3 regions of the Echinicola strongylocentroti genome follow, and region 2 is predicted to be linked to each of the others. Evidence: riboswitches for the same ligand, from Rfam matches in the RefSeq annotation. Region 2 holds a riboswitch; each other region holds the start of a gene.

Region 1 (2,272 bases), 1.4 Mb from region 2:
ATGGCCTAAAATAAAAACCCTCCCTCATGCAGGCAAACTCCTCCTTTTTAGCTGCCAACATTCTTTTTGGCCAGCATTTCGTCAAACAAGCCTGCCTTCTTGCCCACCCGCTTTTTAATTTCTTAACGCCCAATAGCTGCAAGGCGGATCCATTTTGTATATGTTTTAAAAGTCCATGGATTAAAACCATAATTCTCTCAATGGACGATCCGTATTGGAAAACCTTCTTAACTAAACGACATTGATATTCCGGGTTAAACTTATCTAAATCATTCCCCACTTGGGCAGACAGTTGCGATACTTTATTGGTCCTCTAAATCAACTGATGTCCTTGCTCTTTCAGCATTTGCCGCGACAGGCTGCTGCTATCCTAATGTACCAACAGGGGTGAAGTGCCAGCGGCACGATGGATTTAGTAACCTGCGGATTCATCTGCTGGATGTTAAGGTCTCCTCCACCTCCAGAAGGAGTGCCAGCGGCACGGATGATAGCTGCCTTACACGAAATAATGTTAAATGCGTTTGCTCTGGTAGCTGGGTGGTGAACATGGATGATATCCTGATGGTTTCGTTTGTCGCATAGAAGGTTGGGTTGGTTCTCTCATTCGTACACTTGGTTTTTAACCCGGAATATGCATTAGCCTATCTATTGCGGTATGAACCTACTTCAAAATCAGTCGCTTCGCTGCTGTTTTCGATTTCACCATAGCGGTGCTATGCCTCAATCTCCAAACAGCCTGATTTTCTTGCAGTTTCAAACCTCATCACGATTCCTAATGCATAAACCGGGTATAAGAATACCTGTATGTTAAAATGTTGGTGTTTATTGTAACGATAAGATAGCTGGAAATGCTGTTTTTCAACATAAAAATACACTAAATTACAAATAAATAATAGGGTTGAGGACGTTCGCAATTCCGTTAAGATTGTAATGGCTAAGGGATATATTAGAGTGAAAAAAATAATTCCCTACAAATTCTATAGGGAAATTAGTTTTTGTAGAAAAATGTTGTACCTTTGAAGTAGTTATTAGCGAAAAGCGGAGTAAGCTCAGTAGCTGATTTATAAAGAATAGGGGAGAGAACAGGCTCTAAGAACCTATAGCAACCTATCCCTCTTATAAGAGAAAAGGTGCTAAATCCTGCCGAAATCATTTGAGGACCTATAAATGTAAAAGCCATGAGACGATCAATTCGAATGCAGAACCTGCTAAAAGAGCCAAAAAGATGTTGTTGCTGATCGCAGCAAATCCGCAGAAAAAATTAACTAGTAACCATCACAAATTAAGAAACCATGACAGCAATAGCTTCTAACTATACCAATTCAGTACAGCAAAACAAAATTTTCAGCTTCCAGTCCGTAAGTAGAAACGAGGCAGTAGAAGCCACTTCGCTGACAGCTTATGATTGGTTGGAAAATAATGAATTTGTCCAGCTACAAGGTCAAGGATCTTTTGGATTCCAGAACTATGCTGATGCCAATAAAAAATTCCAAGCAATCTATTTTACCCTGAAAGGGAATTTGGCAGCACAATATGCCTTTTTCCGTGGGATCGTTTTGGCAGGACAGCCTAAGGAAATTTACCTGGAGAATATCCATGAGAACAGGAGCTTTACCTTGAAATTTTATAAAAAGAACGAGGAAGTAGCGAAGCGATATTTGGAAAAGATTTTCAAAATTGTCAATGAAGAAATCAGGTTCAAGCAAGTGTTAAGAAAAGTACTGGTCAATCAGGAGAAACACCGATTGGAAGAGAAGTTGCTCTTTAATGAATTGAGCAAATAAACATTACGATAAACCATCACTAATAACCATAATAAAAGAACCCTTGTCATTCCGGCAAGGGTTCTTTTTTGGTATGCACTATTCTTCTTTTCGGGTTCAACAGGGAGTTCCTTTGGGATAGTTAATCATCCGTATCATAGGGGCGCCCTAATTTTTAACCCGGATTATGCATTAGGAATCGTAGTGAGAGCTGAAATTGCAAGAAAATCAGTTAGTTTGGAGGCATTAGCGTAGCACCGCTACGGTTATGCCGAAAACTAAAGTGAAACGGCTGATTTTGAAGCAGTTTAAGGTCGCAACAGATAGGCTAATGCATATTCCGGGTTTAACTAAACGGCATTACTTCTGGGTTTTACTTGAGTTCGAGAATAAAATCGATTATCAATCGATTATACGAACGCTAGGTTACTTCCAACCTCCGCCAAGACTACGATAAAGTTCGACGTTGGCAATGGCAAGTTGCGTTTTAAGCCTTACCAATTCCATTT
Region 2 (2,272 bases):
GAGCGGAGCTTTTGTACGCTTGGGAGCGGGGCTTAGCTTACCGGAGAAGAACTATTTTTACAGAGATGCTTCTCTTGGCATCCATTTGATTACCGGAATACATTTTACAAAACCCAATGACCTAAACCAACACCTAGAGAACAACGGGTACCAGCAATTGGATGGGATTCCAAAAAATATAGGGATCAAGCTACTCGGTGAAAACAGAGGATTTCTCTATGGCATTGACTTGTTTAATCTCAACATGGAAGGAGAGGCCAATCAAGATTACGGGCATAGTTTGAGCAGCTTGAGAATATACGGGAGTCTAGGGGGGAAGCTCTTGGACATCTATAATTGGGAAGTGGGCGCCCTTGGTGGTATCGGCTACGCCAATGTACGTTATAGTTTATTGCATAAGCGCAAGCTATCATTCCCTGATTTGATAGACTTGCCAGATTATGATGGAGAATTGAGAAATGGAGGAATAATGGCCAAGCCTGAAGTGTACCTTTCCAAAGTATTCCCACTTTCAAAAAAGACAAAACTGTCCTTAGTAGGTACCGTCTACGGTGGGTATGAGATACCGCTTGGAAGCTATGAATTAGGTGGAGTAAGTATGTCCAATTTCATGGCCAATCCCTATCTACAGTTGGGCGTAGGCATCAGACCATAATACATATTCCGGGTTAAACGGGGGCTAAGCCTATGGTGTTCTATGATCTACCTGGTTATCCAAATAAATGAGCCGCCTTGCCATCTGGGCTAATGTGTCAGTCAAAGATACAGGTCTATATTTCCCGAAATAAATTCCTGAATTTGCAATTTTTTTCCACCAATTCATGTTAACTTTGGACTTGCTTATCGAGAAAGACTGAGGGAAGGGCCCTATGACGTCTTAGCAACCTGATCAGACAAGGTGCTAACTCCCATCCTGAGCTTGTCAGGAAAAGATGAGCGGTAGATAATCACCTGCTTTTCTATCGGTTCTTTGCTCGGTACAGCTTTTAATACAAACAATGAGCATGAATACACGAACTGATATATTACTTCAGCAAATTGAAAAAAAGATTCTCATCCTAGATGGAGCGATGGGAACAATGATCCAGCGGTACAAACTGGAAGAAGAAGATTTTAGGACACCTGCTTTAAATGGGCATCATAAATCCCTAAAAGGGAATAACGATCTACTGTCCCTCTCCCGGCCAAAAATCATTCGGGAGATCCACGATACCTACTTGGATGCTGGGGCAGACATCATCGAAACCAATACGTTCAGCAGTACTAGCATTGCGCAGGAGGATTATGATCTTTCACATTTGGCATATGAGCTCAATGTGGAAGCTGCAAAAATCGCTAAAGAGTCGGCTATGGCCTATAGTCAAAAGACCCCAGAACAACCTCGTTTTGTGGCGGGAGCTGTAGGGCCTACCAATAGGACGGCTTCTATCTCTCCAGATGTCAATGATCCCGGTTATCGGGCAGTTAACTTCGACCAACTTTCGGAAGCTTATGCAGAGCAGATAAAAGGCCTTATTGACGGAGGTGTTGATATTCTGTTGGTAGAGACGATCTTTGATACGTTGAATGCCAAAGCTGCGTTGTTTGCCATTCAGGAGGTCTTCGAGGAAAAAGGGCTACCATTGGCACCAGAGGATGGTGGGATCCCTGTCATGATCTCTGGCACTATCACGGATGCTTCAGGAAGGACCCTCAGTGGACAGACCACCGAGGCATTCTTGATTTCAGTATCGCATGTTCCACTAATGAGCATTGGGCTTAACTGTGCCCTAGGTGCCAAAGAGCTCAGGCCTTACTTAAAAGTATTGGCCGAAAAGGCACCATTTTATGTCAGTGCCTATCCTAATGCCGGACTTCCCAATGAGTTTGGGCAATATGACCAGACCTCCCAAGAAATGGCCGATCAGGTAGAAGAGTTTCTGAAAGATGGGTTGATCAATATTTTAGGGGGGTGTTGTGGCACTACGCCCGAACATATCCGTGTCATTGGCGAAGTAAGTAAAAAGTACCAGCCAAGAAAATTAGCATTTACATTAGAAGAAGAATAGTGGGAATGGATAATAAAGTTAACAACAGCCAGCTCAAATTATCGGGGCTGGAGCCATTGGTTTTTACTCCGGAATTGAATTTTGTCAATATCGGTGAACGTACCAATGTAACGGGTTCGAAAAAATTTGCCCGTCTGATCCTAAACGGGCAGTTTGACGAAGCCCTGGAAGTAGCGCTGGACCAAGTGAGGGGCGGAGCGCAGGTATTGGATGTGTGCATGGAT
Region 3 (2,272 bases), 1.7 Mb from region 2:
CCCTGAAATTATGGATCGAAAAGCGCACCCAATAACGAATGTGATGAAAACAGCCTACCATGCCACCAATCAGCCCTTTTAAGGTGTGAAAAAGTCTCCCCTACCCATCGCCACCTTTATAAATCACCATGCCCAATATCGCACAAGTCCTTTTTGTGTACGGAAATATGTTCAGAAATGAAGATTCGGCAGGACACTTCTTTCGTTTTTCTCCAGCCCCAATATTTCTCCTTTCCCAATATTTTTAGTTATTTACATGACGGAATAATTGACCAGAGTCTTTTCACAAACCACTTGAACAAATGCCCATCCCATCTTCATTTACCCGAAACCAAGGCCTGCTACTTATACTGCTACAGATAGCCTTTACCCAAACGCTATCAGCACAGGACAAGCCTGAGAAATTCCAAAAAGAAGTAGATCAAATCGTCACCGATACACCCGTACCATCAGGTGATGTTTACCTATTTACGGGAAGTTCCAGCGTAAGAATGTGGAAGGATATCAACCGTTATTTCCCTGACGTGACGGTAGTCAATACTGGCTTTGGCGGTTCGCAGACGTTTGAATTGCTACATTATGCGGATGAGCTGATCATCCGCTACGCTCCTCATAAAGTGTTCATTTACGAGGGCGATAATGACTTGGCAAGCGGCAAGACTCCCGTCACCATCCTGACCACCATGCAAAAACTGGTAGGGAAACTACAGGCAGAGCTTCCCAACACCGAAATAGTCCTCATCAGCCCCAAACCCAGCCCATCACGTTGGCAGCTCAAAGAAGACTATGAGTCATTAAACCGCCTATTGGAAGTCTACGCTGACAAGACCAGTGGAGTGGAATTTGTCAATGTCTGGGACATCGCCCTCAATGAAGGGGGAAAACCCAAGCCAGAAATCTTCTTGTCAGACAGCCTCCATATGACCGAATTGGGCTACGATGGATGGGCAGAGATGCTTGATCCACACATCCCATAAGGCAGCACGAGTCTGACACAAAAGAAAATTTGTTTGGAATTTCCAATGCCCTGCCGTTACTTTGCATGACTTCAGGAAACTGATTTATACAGAAGAGGCGAGAGACCAGGCTCTGCGACCCTCTGGCAACCATTTGCTACAGCAAAAAGGTGCCAATACCTGCCCAAAACAAATTCGGGACCTATAAATTAGACATTATGGCCAATTTACCTTTTCACCGCTTTTTCCTTATCCCCTACCGGACTTCCTTGGCCTATGCCATGCGTGGGCAATTATTGATTTTTCACGGTTAATTACTGATTTTATACAACTGAAAGATACTAAACACCATGTCAAATAAGCACTTTGAAACAGAAGCCATCAGGATCGCTTCTTCCAAATCCAATCAACGGGAACATTCTGCCCCCATTTACCTGACATCCAGTTTTACCTTTGACAGCGCCGAAGAAGCCCGTCAGATGTTTGCCGAGGAGATCCCCGGCAATATCTACTCCCGCTACGCCAATCCCAACAGCTCAGACTTGATCGAAAAAGTATGCGCACTGGAAGGCACCGAGGACGGCATCGCCACTGCCTCTGGAATGGCGGCAATGTTTGGCAGCATCGCCTCTCTCTTACAGCAAGGCGACCATATACTTGCTTCCCGTTCATTGTTTGGCTCTACCCACCAGCTCCTCACAAGGGTATTTCCCAAATGGGGGATTACTTCTACTTACGGAGACATTTCGGATATCGAAAACTGGGACAAACTCGTGAAGCCCAACACCAAAATGCTGTTCATCGAGACCCCTTCCAATCCTGGGCTAGAGGTAATCGACCTAGAGTGGATTGGCAAGTTTGCCAAAGCACATAACCTGATCTTAGTGGTGGACAATTGCTTCGCCACTCCTTATCTACAGCAACCGGCCAAATGGGGTGCGGATATCGTGGCACACAGCGCTACCAAGTACATTGACGGACAAGGGCGCGTCTTGGGAGGACTGATCCTCGGCAAACAGGAATTGATCAAAGACGTACAGTTCTTTTCCCGCCACACAGGTCCCTCCATCTCTCCCTTCAATGCCTGGATCCTCTCCAGAAGCATGGAAACGCTGGCGGTCAGAATGGAAAGGCACTGTGCCAATGCATTGGCGGTAGCCTCCTATTTTCAGGACAACAAAGAGCTTGAGTTGGTTAAATACCCTTTCTTAAAATCCCATCCACAGCATGACCTTGCCAAAAAGCAAATGAAGCACGGCGGGGGCATCGTCACGCTCACGCTGCAAGGGGGCATAGAGAGAGCCCAGCGATTCATA

What was found. A riboswitch is a leader RNA that binds a small molecule or an ion and turns the genes downstream of it on or off. The one in region 2 is predicted to bind S-adenosylmethionine.
Region 1: another riboswitch for S-adenosylmethionine. It lies ahead of DN752_RS18340 (hypothetical protein); the one in region 2 lies ahead of DN752_RS23855 (homocysteine S-methyltransferase family protein).
Region 3: another riboswitch for S-adenosylmethionine. It lies ahead of DN752_RS17045 (O-succinylhomoserine sulfhydrylase); the one in region 2 lies ahead of DN752_RS23855 (homocysteine S-methyltransferase family protein).

The regions. Positions count from the first base shown of each region.
Region 1 covers NZ_CP030041.1:4,673,465-4,675,736, forward strand. Annotated here, with positions in the region: SAM riboswitch class I at 1,059-1,170, shown strand; gene DN752_RS18340 (hypothetical protein) at 1,293-1,784, shown strand; gene DN752_RS18345 (TolC family protein) at 2,190-2,272, opposite strand, start outside.
Region 2 covers NZ_CP030041.1:6,116,344-6,118,615, forward strand. Annotated here, with positions in the region: gene DN752_RS23850 (hypothetical protein) at 1-655, shown strand, start outside; SAM riboswitch class I at 838-939, shown strand; gene DN752_RS23855 (homocysteine S-methyltransferase family protein) at 1,005-2,048, shown strand; gene metH (methionine synthase) at 2,054-2,272, shown strand, end outside.
Region 3 covers NZ_CP030041.1:4,386,904-4,389,175, reverse strand. Annotated here, with positions in the region: gene DN752_RS17050 (GDSL-type esterase/lipase family protein) at 303-977, shown strand; SAM riboswitch class I at 1,059-1,167, shown strand; gene DN752_RS17045 (O-succinylhomoserine sulfhydrylase) at 1,307-2,272, shown strand, end outside.